4 regions of the Paenibacillus sp. FSL H3-0333 genome follow, and region 3 is predicted to be linked to each of the others. Evidence: riboswitches for the same ligand, from Rfam matches in the RefSeq annotation. Region 3 holds a riboswitch; each other region holds the start of a gene.
The links. A riboswitch is a leader RNA that binds a small molecule or an ion and turns the genes downstream of it on or off. The one in region 3 is predicted to bind thiamine pyrophosphate.
Positions count from the first base shown of each region.

Region 1 (4,209 bases), 4.8 Mb from region 3:
ATGAGATGATTCAGCGGATGACGCACCAGCGCGGCAATCGACTTGACTGGAATCTGCTCACCCCGTGCCATCAGCACCTGGGGCTGATAACTGAGTGCCAGATCCACCTTCCCCGCAGCAACAAGCTTCAGCGCATCATTGGTATCGGCCGGCATCTGAATCTCAACCTCCAGACCTTCCTCAGCGAAATAGCCTTCAGCCTCTGCCGCATACAAAAAGGAGTGGACAGCATTGGGATACCAATCGAGCATAATCGTCAGCTTATGGGCCCCGCCTTTAGCCCCGGTCCCCGCCCCGGCCTCAGAGGTAGAGGGTGCAGCAGCCGGGGAGCCGGAGGCCGCCGGATTGTCCGTATTGGCACAGCCTGCCAGGACAGGCAGCATACATAGCAGCAGAGCGGGCAGCAGCAGCTTGACTGGCTTTGATATTCCACTCAACAGATAACGGGTATAGCGGATAGTAGTCATGAATAACGTCCTCTTTTCTTCAGAATAATCTTCTCCAGCGCGGCGACTGCCAGAAACAGCAGGATACCGAGCAGGGATAATAAGACAACAGCGGCGAACATCTTGGCGCTCTGCAGATTCCCGGCCATTCTGCGGCTGAAATAGCCCAGCCCCTGGCTGCCCCCAAGCCATTCCCCAATGGTTGCACCAATCACACAGTACACAGCCGACAGCTTCAGCCCGGAGAAAAAAGAGGGTAAAGCCAGCGGAACGCCCACCTTCCCGAGAATCTGCCAGCGGTTCGCGCCATATGTCAGCAGCAGCTCCCGGTAGGCGTCCGTGTTCTTGGACAACCCGTCATAGGTGCCGATGACCACCGGGAAGAAAGCGGTCAGGAAGACAACGGCGACCTTGCTCCATAGGGTGTAGCCGAACCACATGATGAACAGGGGAGAGAGGGCGATCAGCGGAACCGTCTGGCTGATAATCAGCAGCGGGTACAGCGCCTTGGCCAGCGGACGGAACAGATGCATGGCGATTCCCAGCAGGCTGCCGCAGACCACGGATAGTGCGAAGCCTGTGAGCACTTCAAGCAGTGTGGCGGGCAGATGTACCCCGAACAATAGATGGCGCTCTTCCATCAATGCCATCCACACCGCAGACGGAGCCGGAAGGATGAAGGGAGGAACCAGGCCCAGCCGGGCTACAGTCTCCCAGACTGCAAGCGTCAGCAGGGCGAGCAGGGCAGCCGGACCGTAATGCTGGAGCAATCTTCTAGGAGCGGCGGTTCTCATATAGCTTCAGCTCCAATTCCTGGCGCAGGGCGGCGAACTGCGGCTCATAGTTCAGACTGTGATGACGCGGGCGGGGGAGACCGGCTGGGAATTCCTGCATCCCGCTGCCGCCACTGCCCGTCATTAGATAGATTCTGTCACTGAGCAGCAGAGCCTCCTCCAGATCATGGGTGATGAACAGCACCGTCTTGTCCAGCTCTGCCCATAACTCCAACAGCCAGCGCTGCAATGAACGCTTGGTAATGGCATCAAGCGCCCCGAACGGCTCATCGAGCAGCAGCAGATCATTCCCCGCCGCCACGGTGCGGAGGACCGCCACGCGCTGGCGCATACCGCCGGACAGCTCCTGGGGATAAGCCCCTTCGGTTCCCTCAAGGCCGAAGCGTTGCAGCAGGGTACGGATCTCGGCCACAGCGGCCGCTTTGGGACGGCTGCGCTTGAGTTCCCAAGGCAGCAGACAATTGTCCAGCACGGTGCGCCAAGGGAGGAGGAGATCCTGCTGCGGCATGTAGGCCACACTGCCCAGCCTCTTCGCTGCTGTAATGGACTCGGCTCCGTTCAGCATAATTCTGCCGCTGCCCGGCTCTAGCAGACCGGCGATGATTTTGAACAAAGTGCTTTTGCCGCATCCGCTTCCGCCTACGACAGAAATGAATTCGCCGCGCTGCACATTCATGGATAGCCCTGAGAAGACTGGGGTCCGGGACGAACCCGTCCCGAAAGCATAGGATAGATTGCTAATGTTGATCATAAGACTATGTACGAAACCTCCTGGATTGATTGATATAGATACTGTGTTGAGCACAAAAAAGCCCCATTCATTCCCGGAGGAATGAATGGGGCGGAAGGTACAGTCAGCTGCGGCCCTGTGACGGGAACCACTGATACATTCTGCTCCACTTCCCTCCGCTGGTATGATCCAGATCAGGTTCAAAGGGTCCGGAGCTTAAGCTCCGTCTCAGTCGGCCGACTCCCCTAGTGAATAATGTTGCTATTGAATTCGTAATTGCTACTTAATATACCACAAATTCCCCTCTTGTAAAGAGCAGGCGGTCAGCGCTTCGCCAGACCGGTCACGAACAAGGTGACGATGCCCCGGGAGATGTCCAGCTTGGAGGAGTGGTGCCGCTTCTGCTCATACAGGTACAGATCAGGGCTGAGAACAGAGATTAAGGCCGTGGCGGCAAAGGCAGGATCAATGTCAATAATCTCACCGCCCTCCGCAGCACGCTGCAGCAGCTCTGTCATCATCACCCCCAGCCGCTGAAAAAAAGGATGCTCAAACTGGGTCAGCTGCTTCTTGCCGGTGAACTCGGCTTTGATCATATTCAGCAGCTCGGCATACTGCTCAATGAAATCGGCAATCTGCTCAATGCTGCTCTGCAGCTGAGCGAGAGCCGGAGCTTCACCGGCACTGGCAGCCACCTGCTGCTCCAGCCCGGACAGGAATTGATCTGCGCTGCCCTTCAGCAGTGCAGAACAGATCTCACCCTTGTCCGTGAAGCGGCGGTACAGGGAGCCTTGTCCTATGCCTGCCCGCTTGGCAATGCTGTACATGCTGACCGCCTCAAGACCGCTCTCGGTGAACAACTGGCGGGCAGCTTCAAGAATCCGCTGTACATAAGGATCGGCGGACCCGGGCGGAGCAGATTCTATGGCTTGCGGAGCTGAGCGCGGGAGCTGTGCAGCATCGGTGTCTGGCTTTTTCATGAGTACCCCTTTCAGAAAAGAATTGACACATCGGACAATTGTCCGTAGACTATGAATTGCACTTACGGACAGTTGTCCGTTCACTCATTATATAGAACAATCTGCCCGCAGGTCAATGTAGAACGCGGACAGCTCAGGAGGAGAAGAGACATGGATCAGACCTTGAAGCAGGAAGCCGATTTCCGGCTGTCCAGCATTCTGGTTCCGCTGCTGGCCATTATTGCCGGAGTATTTATGGTTGTGCTGGACAGTACGGCAATGAATGTAGCCTTGTCCAGGCTGGTGGTGGATTTCAAGACGGACCTGCATACGCTGCAGTGGGTAGTTACCGGATATATGCTGGCTCAGGCTTCAGTTATTCCACTGTCAGGCTGGCTGTCTGACCGGTTCGGGGCCAAGACGGTCTTCCTGACGGCGGTAATTGTGTTTACGATAGGCTCGATTCTGTGCGCTACACCAAGCAGCGCCGAATGGTTGATTGTTTTCCGGGTCATTCAGGGACTTGGCGGTGGCTGTGTGCTCCCTGTCGGGATGGCCTATGTGTACAGACTGGCTCCCAAAAGTAAGGTTGGCGTTGTCATGGGGATTATGGGTATTCCCGTCCTGTTCGCACCCGCTATTGGTCCGGTATTGTCGGGCTGGCTGGTTGAATACCATTCCTGGCGCTGGATCTTCCTCATTAATATTCCGATTGGCATTATTGCTGTGCTGATCGGACTGCGCAAGCTGCCGAATGCGGCGAAGAACAGCGTGCCCGGCATGGATAAGCTCGGTATGGTTCTTGGCCCGCTGGCTTTTGCTTCGCTCACTTACGGGGTCAGCCAGGGCGCGCAGAGCTGGACCTCTGAGAAGACGCTGATCGGGCTGCTGCTGGGCGCTGTGGCGCTGATCGCTTTTGTCATCGCTGAACTGCGCTCCAAGACACCGCTGCTGGAGCTGCGGATTCTGAAATCCGTTGATTTCACGACAGGGATCATCGTGCAGTGGATTGCCCAGTTCGGCTTATATGGCGCGTTATTCCTGCTCCCGCAATTTCTGCAGCAGGCCCGCGGCTTCGGCGCATTTGATACCGGCCTGACGCTGCTGCCGCAAGCGATTGCTTCCGGGCTGATGATGCCGGTTGCCGGAATCCTGTTCGACCGGATCGGTGTGCGCTGGCTCGTGGTCTGCGGTCTCAGTCTGGTCTCCGGTGCGTTATTCCAGTACTCCCATGTGGATCTTACCACGCAGAGCCGCGACCTGATCCTTCCGCTAATCAT
Region 1 covers NZ_JBBODG010000001.1:4,905,659-4,909,867, reverse strand. Annotated here, with positions in the region: gene MHH78_RS21995 (ABC transporter substrate-binding protein) at 1-467, opposite strand, end outside; gene MHH78_RS21990 (ABC transporter permease) at 464-1,240, opposite strand; gene MHH78_RS21985 (ABC transporter ATP-binding protein) at 1,221-1,991, opposite strand; TPP riboswitch at 2,125-2,227, opposite strand; gene MHH78_RS21980 (TetR/AcrR family transcriptional regulator) at 2,294-2,950, opposite strand; gene MHH78_RS21975 (DHA2 family efflux MFS transporter permease subunit) at 3,101-4,209, shown strand, end outside.
Region 1: it holds a riboswitch for thiamine pyrophosphate, as region 3 does, so the genes downstream of both, MHH78_RS21985 (ABC transporter ATP-binding protein) here and MHH78_RS00330 (ABC transporter substrate-binding protein) in region 3, are expected to answer to the same signal.

Region 2 (4,209 bases), 5.8 Mb from region 3:
TAGCGTCCTCCAGCTGTTGCGTATATGTGACCACATCGTCAATCGATGCAGCCGTAGTGATCCCCTCATCCCGGATCGTAGTAATTCCTTCCGCAAGGCACGCGGCCAAATATTCCGTATGATATCCGTGAAGCGGCTCATTCTGTATGTACTTGAAGCTGGTATGGGCATGGGTGTGAATAAACCCGGGCAAAATGAACAGACCCTCAAGGTCGATCACTGTTGTGGCAGAGTCATGCCCTGTTCTCTCGTTATTCTCACTATGCTGTGTTATGGTGCCGAAACGGCCATTAACAATCTCAATGCTTGCATGATGCAGCGGCTGCTGTCCGGTTCCATCGATTACAGTTCCGTTCATCAGCAAGATGCGCTCATTTCCCATGATAGAAGCGTCCCCTCAGTTAAGGTAGTTGTCTTTCCCCACAAAGTATAGGACATTCCCCCTAGCGGATATAGATAATATTCTTTTTGGGAACGTTCCTTACTTACTGACTATCGTTCCGCTATAGGTATCGTTGAATGAAGATTACTTGTTTGGGCGGCTGCCAAGTGTGGTAAGTAACATAACGTAGAGCCAAGCAGGCACACTGCCTGATGCATAAACACCAGACCTTAAGCCATGCTAACATGATTGATCAACAATACTGTGGACAGCGAAAGGAGAATGGATTATGCCAGACACTAGCAAGCAACCTGTCAAAACTTTACCACCGCAGGTGCAGGATCAGCGCCCCGGAATTGAGAGTGAGATGAACCCGCTTCCGGAGTTTGAGACACCGGCGTACAAGGCAGCAGGCAAGCTGCTGGGAAAGGCTGCGCTCATTACCGGAGGCGACAGCGGGATTGGGCGTGCGGTTGCCGTTCATTTTGCCAAGGAGGGCGCGGATGTGGTGATCTCCTACTTGAACGAGCATGAGGATGCGGAAGAGACCAAGCGCCAGGTGGAGCAGGAGGGCAGAACGTGTATTCTGATCGCCGGGGATATCGGGGACGAATGCTTCTGTCAGAGCTTGATTCGTCAAACCGTTGAAGGACTCGGCAAGCTTGACATTCTAATCAACAATGCGGCGGAGCAGCATCCGCAGGATCATATTGAGGACATTACGGAGGAGCAGCTGGAGCGTACGTTCCGGACGAATATTTTCTCCATGTTCTATCTGACCAAGGCCGCCATGCCTCATCTGAAAAAAGGTGCTACGATCATTAACACCACCTCCATCACGGCGTATCGCGGCAGCCCGCAGCTGCTGGACTATTCGTCCACCAAGGGAGCCATTCTCAGCTTCACCCGGTCGCTGTCGATGAACCTGGCGGATAAGGGTATCCGCGTGAATGCGGTAGCTCCCGGACCGATCTGGACCCCGCTGATCCCGTCAACCTTTGACGCTAAGAAGGTCAGTGAGTTCGGCGGCACCCAGCCGATGAAGCGCCCGGGACAGCCTGAAGAGCTGGCACCGGCGTATGTGTACCTGGCTTCGGACGATTCCTCCTATGTGAGCGGACAGGTGATGCATGTGAATGGCGGCGAGGTTGTGAACGGATGATGGGTGCAGAATAAGATCTGGATGCAGATTCGTGTGCAACATATAAATTCTATTTTAAAAAAGCCTAACCGCTTGCCGGCAGGCTTTTTTTCAGCGCTTGTAACTATTACAATATATTTCCGTCTATTTAGATAATTTGATATGAAAGGGGATTGGGATGCTTAGAAAAAAAGGATTCATTCTATCTGCAGCGGGGATTTTAGTTTTTCTGGTAGTGTTCATTTATTTGACTCCTTTTGCAGGGAGACTTGTGGCAAATACAAGATTGGAAGGAAATGCAAAAAGCATTGAGATTAGAATTACACAGGAATCGCCACCGCTACCCCTTGTTACTTCCGGAAAAACCCAAATTCCGGTTACCCAAGGCAGCTATTGCTGGGGAAAATTAGGATGTGCGGATTATACAGGAGGACAATCCATGGTACAGGGGGTTACTCCCACTGTTATAGCCCCTGAGGGGGGGATTGATGTTGCTTTTACTTATAAACCGGCACCCGGCGGGTTAACCGTTCAGCAATTTGTCGATGATAAAGAAGTGCAAATTCCATTGAAGAACGGCTCTTTTAATGCTCCAAAAGAACATGGCGTTTATTACTACGGCATATCAGCATTCTGGACAACCGAGGATGGTAAATTTTCAGAAGGGAGTTCATCCGTGGTTTTTGTAATTGAAGTAAAATCTACGAAAGAATAGCCCTGACAGAAATAATATGCTAATATACAACAAGCAAGACGAAACAACCGCATAGAACGATCACTAGGGGAGCCGCAAGGCTGAGACGGGCGTAAGTTGTCCGGACCCTTTGAACCTGATCTGGTTTATACCAGCGTAGGGAAGTGGAGAACGAATAATGCAGCGGGGGTATACGGCTAGTACCGGTATTCCTGCTTTTATTCCAGACTGCTTCCTTTACGGGGAGCGGTCTTTTTTGTGTTTGGAGGTAGGGATCAGCGTAGCGCTGAGGAGAGGAAGGTGGACGTGTTGCACGAAATTCATGTCATCTCAGACGGGCGGCTGCCGCCTGAAGCGCTGGCCGACTGGGCCGTGGCGGTACATTCTATAGTGGATTATATCCATCTCCGCGAAAAAGCCATGTCCGCCCGCGAACTGCTGGCGGCGGCGCAGCAGATGCTTCAGGCCGGGGTTCCGCCTTCGAAGCTGGTCATTAATGACCGGATCGATGTTGCCCTGGCCGCCGGGGCAGGCGGTGTACAGTTAGCCTGGCACAGTCTTCCTCCAGCCGCAGTGCGCGGCCTTGCACCGGACCTGCGGATCGGCAGATCGGTACACTCGCGGGAAGAGGCGGCGGAGGCTGGAAGGCAGGGAGCAGACTTCTGCCTCTACGGGCATGTATTTCCGACGGCCTGTAAGCCCGGACAGCAGGCACGCGGACTTGCGCAGCTGGCAGAGGCCGTCCGCTGGAGCCGCATCCCGCTGATTGCGCTTGGAGGGATTACCCCGGACAATGCCGGAGTGGTGCTGGCCCAAGGGGCGGCTGGCATTGCTGTCATGTCGGGGATCTGTGGAGCCCCGGACCCGGTTGCAGCGGCCCGGGCTTACAGGGAAGCGGTCCACAGGGCAGCGGTCCACAGGGCAGCAGAGCTGGCTGAAGCGCTGGATATGGCTCAAACACAGGGCACAGCAGGAGGTGAACAGGAATGAATGTGACCGTTAACGGGAAGAGGCAAAGAATCGAAGAGAGCTGCCGGACACTGGAGGATCTGCTGGCCCGGCCAGAGTGGGCCGGTAAGCTGGTGATTGTCGAGCTGAATGGTGAGCTTGCTGGCAGAGAGGTTTATGGAGAGACACTGCTCAGTGAGGGGGACCGGGTGGAGCTGGTTCATTTTGTAGGCGGAGGCTGAACACGAAGACTTATCCCAGGAGGCGTTAACATGCAAGACCCATTGATGATTGGCGGAGTGACTCTAACCAGCAGACTGTTCATTGGTACCGGAAAATACAGCCGCAACACCCTCATTCCCGAGGTGATTACGCGATCAGGCTCACAGGTCATTACCGTTGCTCTGCGCCGGGTGGACCCGGAGAGCAGTGACAATATTGTCAGCCATATTCCTTCCCATATGACCTTACTGCCTAATACCTCCGGTGCGCGCACCGCAGAGGAAGCAGTACGGATTGCCCGGCTGGCGAGATCGGCGGGGCTGGGGAACTGGGTGAAGATTGAGGTCATCAACGACCAGAAATATCTGCTGCCGGATAATACCGAGACCATCCGGGCGACCGAGATCCTGGCAGCAGAGGGCTTCGTGGTGCTTCCGTACATGAGTCCTGACCTGTCCGCCGCCCTGCGGCTGAAGGCAGCGGGGGCTGCGGCCGTGATGCCGCTGGGAGCGCCGATCGGGTCCAATCGCGGGCTGCAGACCAAGGAGCTGATCCGCATTCTGATCTCCGAGACGGAGCTGCCGGTGATCGTGGATGCCGGAATCGGCAGACCGTCCGAGGCGGCCGAGGCAATGGAGATGGGGGCCGCAGCGGTCCTGCTCAATACAGCGATTGCCACCGCCTCAGATCCGCTGCTGATGGCAGAAGCCTTCCGTGACGCGGTAGCTGCAGGGCGCAAGGCTTATCTCGCTGGACTGGGGCCCGTAGAGGAGACGGCGGCAGCCTCTTCACCGTTGACCGGGTTCTTGGCCTAACAGATGG
Region 2 covers NZ_JBBODG010000001.1:5,881,749-5,885,957, reverse strand. Annotated here, with positions in the region: gene MHH78_RS26045 (amidohydrolase family protein) at 1-382, opposite strand, end outside; gene MHH78_RS26040 (SDR family oxidoreductase) at 672-1,544, shown strand; gene MHH78_RS26035 (hypothetical protein) at 1,702-2,238, shown strand; TPP riboswitch at 2,294-2,397, shown strand; gene MHH78_RS26030 (thiamine phosphate synthase) at 2,518-3,207, shown strand; gene thiS (sulfur carrier protein ThiS) at 3,204-3,407, shown strand; gene MHH78_RS26020 (thiazole synthase) at 3,438-4,202, shown strand.
Region 2: it holds a riboswitch for thiamine pyrophosphate, as region 3 does, so the genes downstream of both, MHH78_RS26030 (thiamine phosphate synthase) here and MHH78_RS00330 (ABC transporter substrate-binding protein) in region 3, are expected to answer to the same signal.

Region 3 (4,209 bases):
CCCGTCCGCAAGAGCCGCAGGCAGGCATTTACCAGAGTTGCTGCAGCCCTCCTTATTGCAGCAGGACTGGTGGTCACTTCGCCCAGCGTCCAGGCAGGTCTAAAGCAAGTCTTCAGCTTCTTGCCCGGCCTCCACACCGTGCTGGAGAATAGCCCGAACAGTCCGCTATATGTGCTGAAGAAGCCCTTCACCGCTGCTGTAGGCAAGGGTGAGCTGACCGTCAATGCTATACTTGTGCAAGAGAACCGAGCAACCATTAATCTGCGGGGGCAAAATATTCCCATTATTAATGAATTTCAAGCAGATATCGGAGGAAGCCGCTACACCTTCACGTTCAATTCGCGCACTTTCTCCGGAGACTGGGATGCAAGTTATAGCGCTCTTCTTCCCCCTGATTTCACTTTACAGGCTGAAGGAGCGGTTACCTTGTATATCAATGGCATGGTCCTCGGCCCGCTGGTCCTTGGGTCGCCGGAGACCGCCGATGACCTGCAGCAGCTCGGGGTCAGCGATATTCAGCAGGATGTGCGGATTTCAGCTTTTCCGGTACGTCTGGATGACAGGTTTGTCCGTGTTGAGTTGGTTTCGGCGCTCATGCGGACGGCATCCGCTGCGTCTTCTTATAGACTGGAGCCGCTAAGCTTCTGGAGCGGCACATCTGTCAAGGATGCAGCAGGAGCGGATGTCCCTATTGAGTATTCTAAATTCTCTATAGGCTACCCTTCCGAGCTCTTGTTCCGTGAACAGAAGGAGGCCGGGGAGGACGCTTATACGGTGGTTATTCCCTACATGCAGGTATCCGATCAGAAAGCCGCCTCCCAGGAACTTACCCTGCCGCTGCCCACTGTTGGAGAGAGCAGAACACTGGAGATTACTGCTGAGATCGCCGGCTGTCCGGTAGATTTCACCCGTATCACGCGAAGCAGTGAGACCCAGGTCACTGTAGACGTGGACTTGAAATTTGACCCGGCGATGGTAAAGTCGCTTACCCATTTCACTATTAGCTATGCTGGCTCTAAGGAACCTTATTTCTTTAGCTATAAGGAGAGTGAAGGAACTCCGCCTTTCATGAAGGCTCTTCATCTGAATGCAAAGCCTGACGCGGACATGCTGCGTATTAAATTGTCCAGGCCCGTGTTTGTATTGAAAGGTCCCTGGACTCTGCCGCTCAAACTGGGGGATTAGGATATGGAGGGTGGACAATGTCGAAGCTGCCGTCTATAATACACCGTAAGAACATAGCAATACCCGTGAACTTTATAGAACCAGGGGTGCTGGAATTGGCCGGCTGAGATTGTATCCCACAAGATACTGACCCTTACACCTGATCTGGATAATGCCAGCGTAGGAATCTTCATTCAACACAGTGCCTTGAGCGGTACTGAAGCTGAATCCCCTCACGCAAGTCACTGGCGTCCCGATCTTCGGGACGCTTTTTTGATTCTAAGTATGTACAGGAATAGGGTTTCTGTAAGCTCTGAAGACCAGGGGTTGCTGGAAGGAGAGAAAAAGAGAAATGGGAGTCAAAAAAACAGGAATGCTGCTGATCAGCTCCATGCTGGTTCTCGCGGTCGCGGGATGTGGCGGCGGGAACAACAGCGGCAATGCGGGGGCCAGCGCACCTGCTGCCGGTAACAGCACGGCTGCACCTGATGCAACCGCAGCCGCACCCACGGATGCCAAGACGCTGACGCCGGTCAAGATTGCCCTGGACTGGACGCCGAACACGAATCATACCGGCCTGTATGCAGCCAAAGAGCTGGGCTATTACGCGGAGGAAGGTCTTGACGTCCAGATTGTACAGCCTGGCGCTGCCGGGTCGGATACAATGGTCACTTCCGGCGAAGCCCAGTTCGGCATCAGTGCCCAGGAGGCGCTGACCCTGGCCCGTCTGCAGGATGTGCCGCTGGTATCGATTGCTGCAATCATTCAGCATAATACCTCGGGCTTCGCGGCTCCGAAGGACCGCAATATTAAGACGCCGAAGGATTTTGAAGGCAAAACGTACGGAGGCTGGGGCTCCCCTGCGGAGCAGGCTGCCATGAAAGCCATTATGGACCCCGAAGGCGGGGATGTCTCCAAGGTGAAGCTGGTGAATATCGGCGAAGCGGACTTTTTCACAGCCGTGAAGCGGGATATTGACTTCGCCTGGATCTTCTATGCCTGGACCGGGGTGGAAGCCGAGCTGCGCGGGGAGCCGCTGGATATGCTGTATCTTAAGGATTATGCGCCGCAGCTTGATTACTACACACCGGTGCTGACCACCAGCGAGAAGGAGATCGCCGAGCATCCTGAAGTGGTGAAGGCCTTCCTTAAGGCTACGTCAAAAGGCTATCAGTACGCCATCGACCACCCGGAAGAAGCCGCGACGGTCTTGTCCGATGCTGTACCTGATCTGGACCCCAAGCTGGTGCTGGCCAGCCAGAAATGGCTTAGCCCGAAATACAAGGACGACGCCCCGCGCTGGGGTGAGCAGAAGCTTGAGATCTGGAAGAATTACGCCGACTGGATGTACGGCCTGAAGCTGCTGGATAAGCCGCTGGATGCGGAGAGTACGTTTACGAATGAATTTTTGCCGGAATCATAATGAACCCGCATGGCGGGAATCTTATACTTAACTTGGAGAGGAAGGATTCATCATGGCTAACACACTGCTCAGCATTCAGGTAATTCCCAAGACACCGAACAACGAGGATTCCATCCCTTACGTGGACAAGGCTATAGAGGTCATTCAAAAGTCAGGCGTGAAGCATCAGGTGAATCCACTGGAGACCACGATGGAAGGCGAGCTGTCCGAGCTGCTGGATATTGTGCGTGATATGCATGAGGCGCTGATCGCTTCCGGCAGTCCTAGTGTCATCTCACAAATCAAGATCGCCCATAATCCGGGCGGCATCAGCATGGATAAGCTGACGGAGAAATACCGGCCGTGAGAAGCACCTGGAAGCTAGTGTGGCCGCCCTTTGTGGCGGTCCTCTTTTTTGTCGGGATATGGCAGCTATCAGTCATGCTGTTCGACATCCCGGCTTACCAGCTGCCCAGCCCCGCGGATATCGCGCGTGAGACGAAGAACAACGCCTCCGGGATTTGGGAGCACACCGCCGCCACGCTGCGGCTGACCCTGATCGGCTTCCCGGTCGGCACAGGCATCGGCCTGCTCACCGCCTTGCTGCTGCATCTGCTGCCCTGGGTCAAGCGAGCGCTCTATCCGCTGCTGATCCTCAGCCAGAATGTGCCCTCCATTGCGCTTGCCCCGCTGCTGATTATCTGGTTCGGGTTCGGCCTGCTGCCCAAAATCATCCTGATCACCCTCGTCTGCTTCTTCCCTGTGGCTGTTGCGACCATGGGCGGGCTGACGCAAAGCGACCGGGTAATGCTGAATTATATGAAGATGGCCGGTGCAGGCAAGTGGCAGATCTTCACCAAGCTGGAGCTTCCCGGCTCGCTGCCCTCCCTGTTCTCCGGGCTCAAAATCTCCGCCACTTATGCGGTGATGGGCGCAGTGGTGGCCGAATGGATCGGCGCCGACAAAGGGATCGGCTACTATATGCTGCTGCAGAAGTCCTCTTACCGTGCGGACCGGATGTTCGTGGCCATCGCTATTATCGTGCTGCTGAGTCTCGTATTATTCGCGCTCATTGCCCTGCTGGAGAGATGGCTGGTGCGCTGGAAGCCGCGCAAGGAAGCTTAATGCCCAAGGAAGGATATCCCAACACGGAAGTACTTATAATCAACTGAAGGAGGTTACGCGAAGTGTCTGAGCTTACGAGGATTGAACTGGAGAAGGCGGACGGAGACGGACGCCTGGGTACTCGGAGTGTGCCGCCTGCGCTCGAAGTCAGCGGCATCAGCAAGTCGTTCAAGCACCGCCGCCGGGAGACACAGGTGCTGAATCAGGTGTCCCTGACCGTGGAGCCGCAGGAATTCGTCTCCATTGTCGGCCCGTCCGGCTGCGGCAAAAGCACGCTGTTCCATATTATCGGCGGCCTTACGCTGCCGGATACCGGAACCGTCCGCATGAACGGCATCCCGGTGACCGGGCAGCGCGGCAAGATCAGCTATATGCCGCAGCAGCCCGCACTGTTCCCGTGGCGCAGCACACTGGATAACGTCCTGCTTGGCGGCGAGCTGCAAGGCGCCCCGCAGCGGGAGGCGCGCGAGGCTGCGCGCCACTGGCTGGCGAAGATCGGCCTCGGCGGCTTCGAGCGG
Region 3 covers NZ_JBBODG010000001.1:76,664-80,872, forward strand. Annotated here, with positions in the region: gene MHH78_RS00325 (hypothetical protein) at 1-1,185, shown strand, start outside; TPP riboswitch at 1,258-1,368, shown strand; gene MHH78_RS00330 (ABC transporter substrate-binding protein) at 1,517-2,587, shown strand; gene MHH78_RS00335 (thiamine-binding protein) at 2,640-2,933, shown strand; gene MHH78_RS00340 (ABC transporter permease) at 2,930-3,691, shown strand; gene MHH78_RS00345 (ABC transporter ATP-binding protein) at 3,772-4,209, shown strand, end outside.

Region 4 (4,209 bases), 320 kb from region 3:
CATTACTGTGCGGCCGCGGCAAGCAATAGCGGAAAACATGATGAGGCGCTGCGCTGCTGGAGACAGGCAGCCAAGCTGGACCCTGCTTCCGCTGTCCCGGCGTTCTTCCTGTCCCAGCTCCAGCAGGCCCGGGCAGAAGGACAGCCTATGCCTGCTGTCAGCTATAACTATCAGCTGCCCTTCCAGGAGCAGCTGAAGCAGTGGAAGGGCAATACGGGCAGATTCACTGAAGAAGTGCGGAATAATCCGCTGCTGCGCGCCTCGTTCTTCTGGGCGCTGCGCTACGGCGATTCCGCTACGAAGCTTCAGGTGACCGAGGCTCTCCGCTGGATTGAGGACGAGGAGATGTCCGAGGTACTGCGCGGAGTTCTGGAGCAGGAGCCGCTGCAGGAGGACCGCCTGCAGGAGGCGGTATTGTTCAGCCTTCAGCGGCTGATCGGGGAGAACCTGAATGAAGCCGGCGGCTCGCCCGGCGAAGAGCAGGAGCCTGCGGCTGCTCCCGGACCCAAGGGGATGCTGCCCGGAACCGGCGGCTTATCGCCGTCCACTACCCGTATTTGAAGCAATTGCTGTTGTAAGAACACCTACTTGTAAGGAGGCCAATGTAATGTACAAAACGATTGTAATCGGAACAGGCCCGGCCGGGCTGACTGCCGCGATTTATCTGGCGCGTGCGAACCTGAGCCCGCTGGTCATTGAAGGCTTACAGCCGGGGGGACAACTGACAACGACGACAGAAGTGGAGAACTTTCCAGGCTTCCCTGAAGGGATTCTGGGTCCGGACCTGATGGACAATATGCGCAAGCAGGCGGAACGCTTCGGCGCTGAATTCAAGAATGGCTGGGTGGAGTCGGTGGACTTCTCACAGCGTCCTTTCAAGGTAACAGTGGACGGAATGGGTGTACTGGAAGCGGAGTCGGTTATTATTTCAACCGGGGCCTCTGCAAGATATCTGGGCATTCCGGGCGAGCAGGAGAATGTGGGACGCGGGGTCAGCACCTGTGCGACCTGTGACGGCTTCTTTTTCCGTAATAAAAAGATTGTCGTCGTCGGCGGCGGAGACTCCGCTATGGAGGAAGCCAGCTTCCTGACCCGCTTTGCGTCCAGCGTAACGCTGGTTCACCGCCGTCCCGAGCTGCGGGCCTCGAAGATCATGCAGGACCGGGCGCGTGACAACAGCAAGGTAACCTGGGCCTTGAACCGCACACCGGTTGAAGTAACGGTAGGAGAGACCGGAGTGAAGGGCCTTACGGTGCTTAATAATGAGACAGGTCTGACAGAGCTGGTAGAAGCAGACGGTGTGTTCGTAGCGATTGGACACACACCGAACACAGCCTTCTTAGGCGGCCAGATTAACACCGATGCCAACGGTTATATCGTGGTGAACCCGGGTACCACCGAGACCAACATCCCGGGTGTATTCGCCTGCGGCGATGTACAGGATACACGTTACCGTCAAGCGATATCGGCAGCGGGAACCGGCTGTATGGCCGCTATGGATGCCGAGAAGTTCCTGGAAGGCACGATGGTGCACGACTGGAGCGAATCGCTGGATAAATAACGGGTTTACAAGAATTACCCATACAGGTAAAATGTATTTAATTAGATAAGATACCCACTAGGGGAGCCTGAATAGGCTGAGACGGGAAAATTGAATTTCCGGACCCTTGAACCTGATCTGGATCATACCAGCGTAGGAAAGTGGAGTCGGACCTTTTTTGAATACAGTCTTATTTGACTGTTCCTTTAATAAAGCCGCTCCAGGTGGAGCGGCTTTTTGACTTGCAGGAATCTATAGATTCTTCGGCTCAGTCTGCTGCGTGACATCTTATCTGATTGACTCACAGAGTGAAGAGGAGGAGATTGGAATGTCAGAAATGATGAAGAACGAAGAGGTGGATCTTTCCGGATTCCCCGCAAGCCGTAAAGTGTATGTGGAGGGCTCACGCCCGGATATCCGGGTTCCGATGCGGGAGATCAGCCTCAGCAGAACCGAAGGCGTTGCCGGGGAAGAGGAAAATGCTCCGCTGTGTGTCTATGACACAAGCGGTATGTACACGGATGCCGCGGAGGAGATGGACATTCGGAGGGGACTGCCGCCGCACCGTTCAAGCTGGATCGCGGAGCGTGGCGATTCGGAGGAGTACACCGGAAGAGCCGTCCGGCCGGAGGATAACGGAATCCGCAGAGAAGGGGCTGCCGCAGAAGCTTATCCAGGACTGTGCAGGAATCCCCGGCGGGCCTATGTAGGCGGCAATGTGACTCAGCTGCATTATGCAAGGCAAGGGATCATCACACCGGAAATGGAGTATATTGCGATCCGAGAGAATACCCGGAAAGAGTTCGTAAGGGATGAGGTGGCTGCGGGCCGTGCTATTATTCCGGCCAATATCAATCACCCGGAGAGTGAGCCGATGATTATCGGCCGTAACTTCCTGGTGAAGATCAATGCCAACATCGGAAATTCGGCGGTCACTTCTTCTATTGAAGAGGAGGTGGAGAAGATGCGGTGGGCGACCCGCTGGGGGGCTGATACCATCATGGATCTCTCCACCGGCTCTAAGATCCATACCACCCGGGAATGGATTATCCGCAATTCTCCTGTGCCGGTCGGGACAGTGCCCATATACCAGGCGCTGGAGAAGGTGAACGGTATAGCCGAGGACTTAACCTGGGAGCTTTATCGCGACACGCTGATTGAGCAGGCTGAGCAGGGGGTGGATTACTTCACCATTCATGCCGGGGTGCTGCGGCGCTATATTCCGCTCACTGCCCGGAGAATGACCGGCATCGTATCCCGGGGCGGATCGATTATGGCTGCCTGGTGCCTGGCTCATCAGCAGGAGAACTTCCTGTACACACACTTCGAAGATATATGTGAGATCATGAAGACGTATGATGTGGCCTTCTCACTGGGGGATGGCCTGCGTCCCGGCTCTATCGCCGATGCCAATGATGAAGCTCAGTTCGCCGAGCTGGAGACGCTGGGAGAGCTGACTGCGCTTGCCTGGAAGCACGATGTTCAGGTTATGGTAGAAGGTCCGGGCCATGTGCCAATGCACAAGATCAAGGAGAATATGGACAAGCAGCTTGAGATTTGCCACGAAGCTCCTTTCTATACCCTCGGTCCGCTAACTACGGATATTGCACCCGGCTATGATCACATCACGTCGGCCATCGGGGCAGCGATAATCGGGGGGCTTGGAACGGCAATGCTGTGTTACGTTACACCTAAGGAGCATTTAGGCCTGCCTGACAAGAATGATGTGCGCGAAGGAGTCATTACCTACAAAATCGCTGCACATGCCGCAGACCTCGCCAAGGGACATCCGGGTGCGCAGGACCGGGACAACGCGTTGTCCAAGGCGCGGTTCGAGTTCCGCTGGCGCGACCAGTTTCATCTCTCCCTGGACCCGGAAAGGGCGCAGGCGTATCATGATGAGACCCTGCCTGCGGAGGGGGCAAAGCAGGCGCATTTCTGCTCGATGTGCGGCCCTAAATTCTGCAGCATGCGGATTTCGCATGATATCCGGAATTCCCATAGATGGAGCCAATCACTGTAACTTAGCTGCATGACCTAATCTATATGTAGGTACGTTGTTCATGGCCGAGAGGCCGTGAATACAGCGGAAACGTATTATTCTAAGGCTATCCCCCAAGCTGAATGGCTGGCGGGGATAGTCTTTTTGTAGTTAGTGATTACAATCACAATTCACCCCTGTACCCTATGCTAAGCTGGTGTTGAGAAGAATTCTCATTAGTGAGGTGTGCAAAAGGATGAGCAAAGCGTTGAAGCTGGATGAATCGGTCTTTGAACTGGTAACCAGGCACCTGGAAGTGGTGGAGATCATGGTGGAGCTGGGATTCCGTGATATTGCGAAGCCTGGAATGCTGCAGACTGCAGGAAGATTGATGACCCTGTCCAAAGGAATGAAATTAAAGAAAATAGAGCTGGAAACCGTTCGGCTGGCCTTTCAGCAGCATGGTTTCGAGATTATAGAATAGAAGGAGAGATTGCGATGAGCGAACTGATTAATAACCGCGAGGTCGATATTCCGGAACAGACACGCCGCCAGGCTATGCTGAGAGAGATCATCAAGGAGCTGCATGCGGGCAAAAGCGTGGAGGAGGTTAAGGCGCGATTTGAAGAGGCGGTAGGCGATGTTACGGTGGAGGAAATCTCCGCCATGGAGCACTCCCTGATGACCG
Region 4 covers NZ_JBBODG010000001.1:399,531-403,739, reverse strand. Annotated here, with positions in the region: gene MHH78_RS01680 (tetratricopeptide repeat protein) at 1-561, shown strand, start outside; gene trxB (thioredoxin-disulfide reductase) at 608-1,561, shown strand; TPP riboswitch at 1,611-1,717, shown strand; gene thiC (phosphomethylpyrimidine synthase ThiC) at 1,869-3,563, shown strand; gene MHH78_RS01665 (DUF1858 domain-containing protein) at 3,778-4,005, shown strand; gene MHH78_RS01660 (DUF438 domain-containing protein) at 4,020-4,209, shown strand, end outside.
Region 4: it holds a riboswitch for thiamine pyrophosphate, as region 3 does, so the genes downstream of both, thiC (phosphomethylpyrimidine synthase ThiC) here and MHH78_RS00330 (ABC transporter substrate-binding protein) in region 3, are expected to answer to the same signal.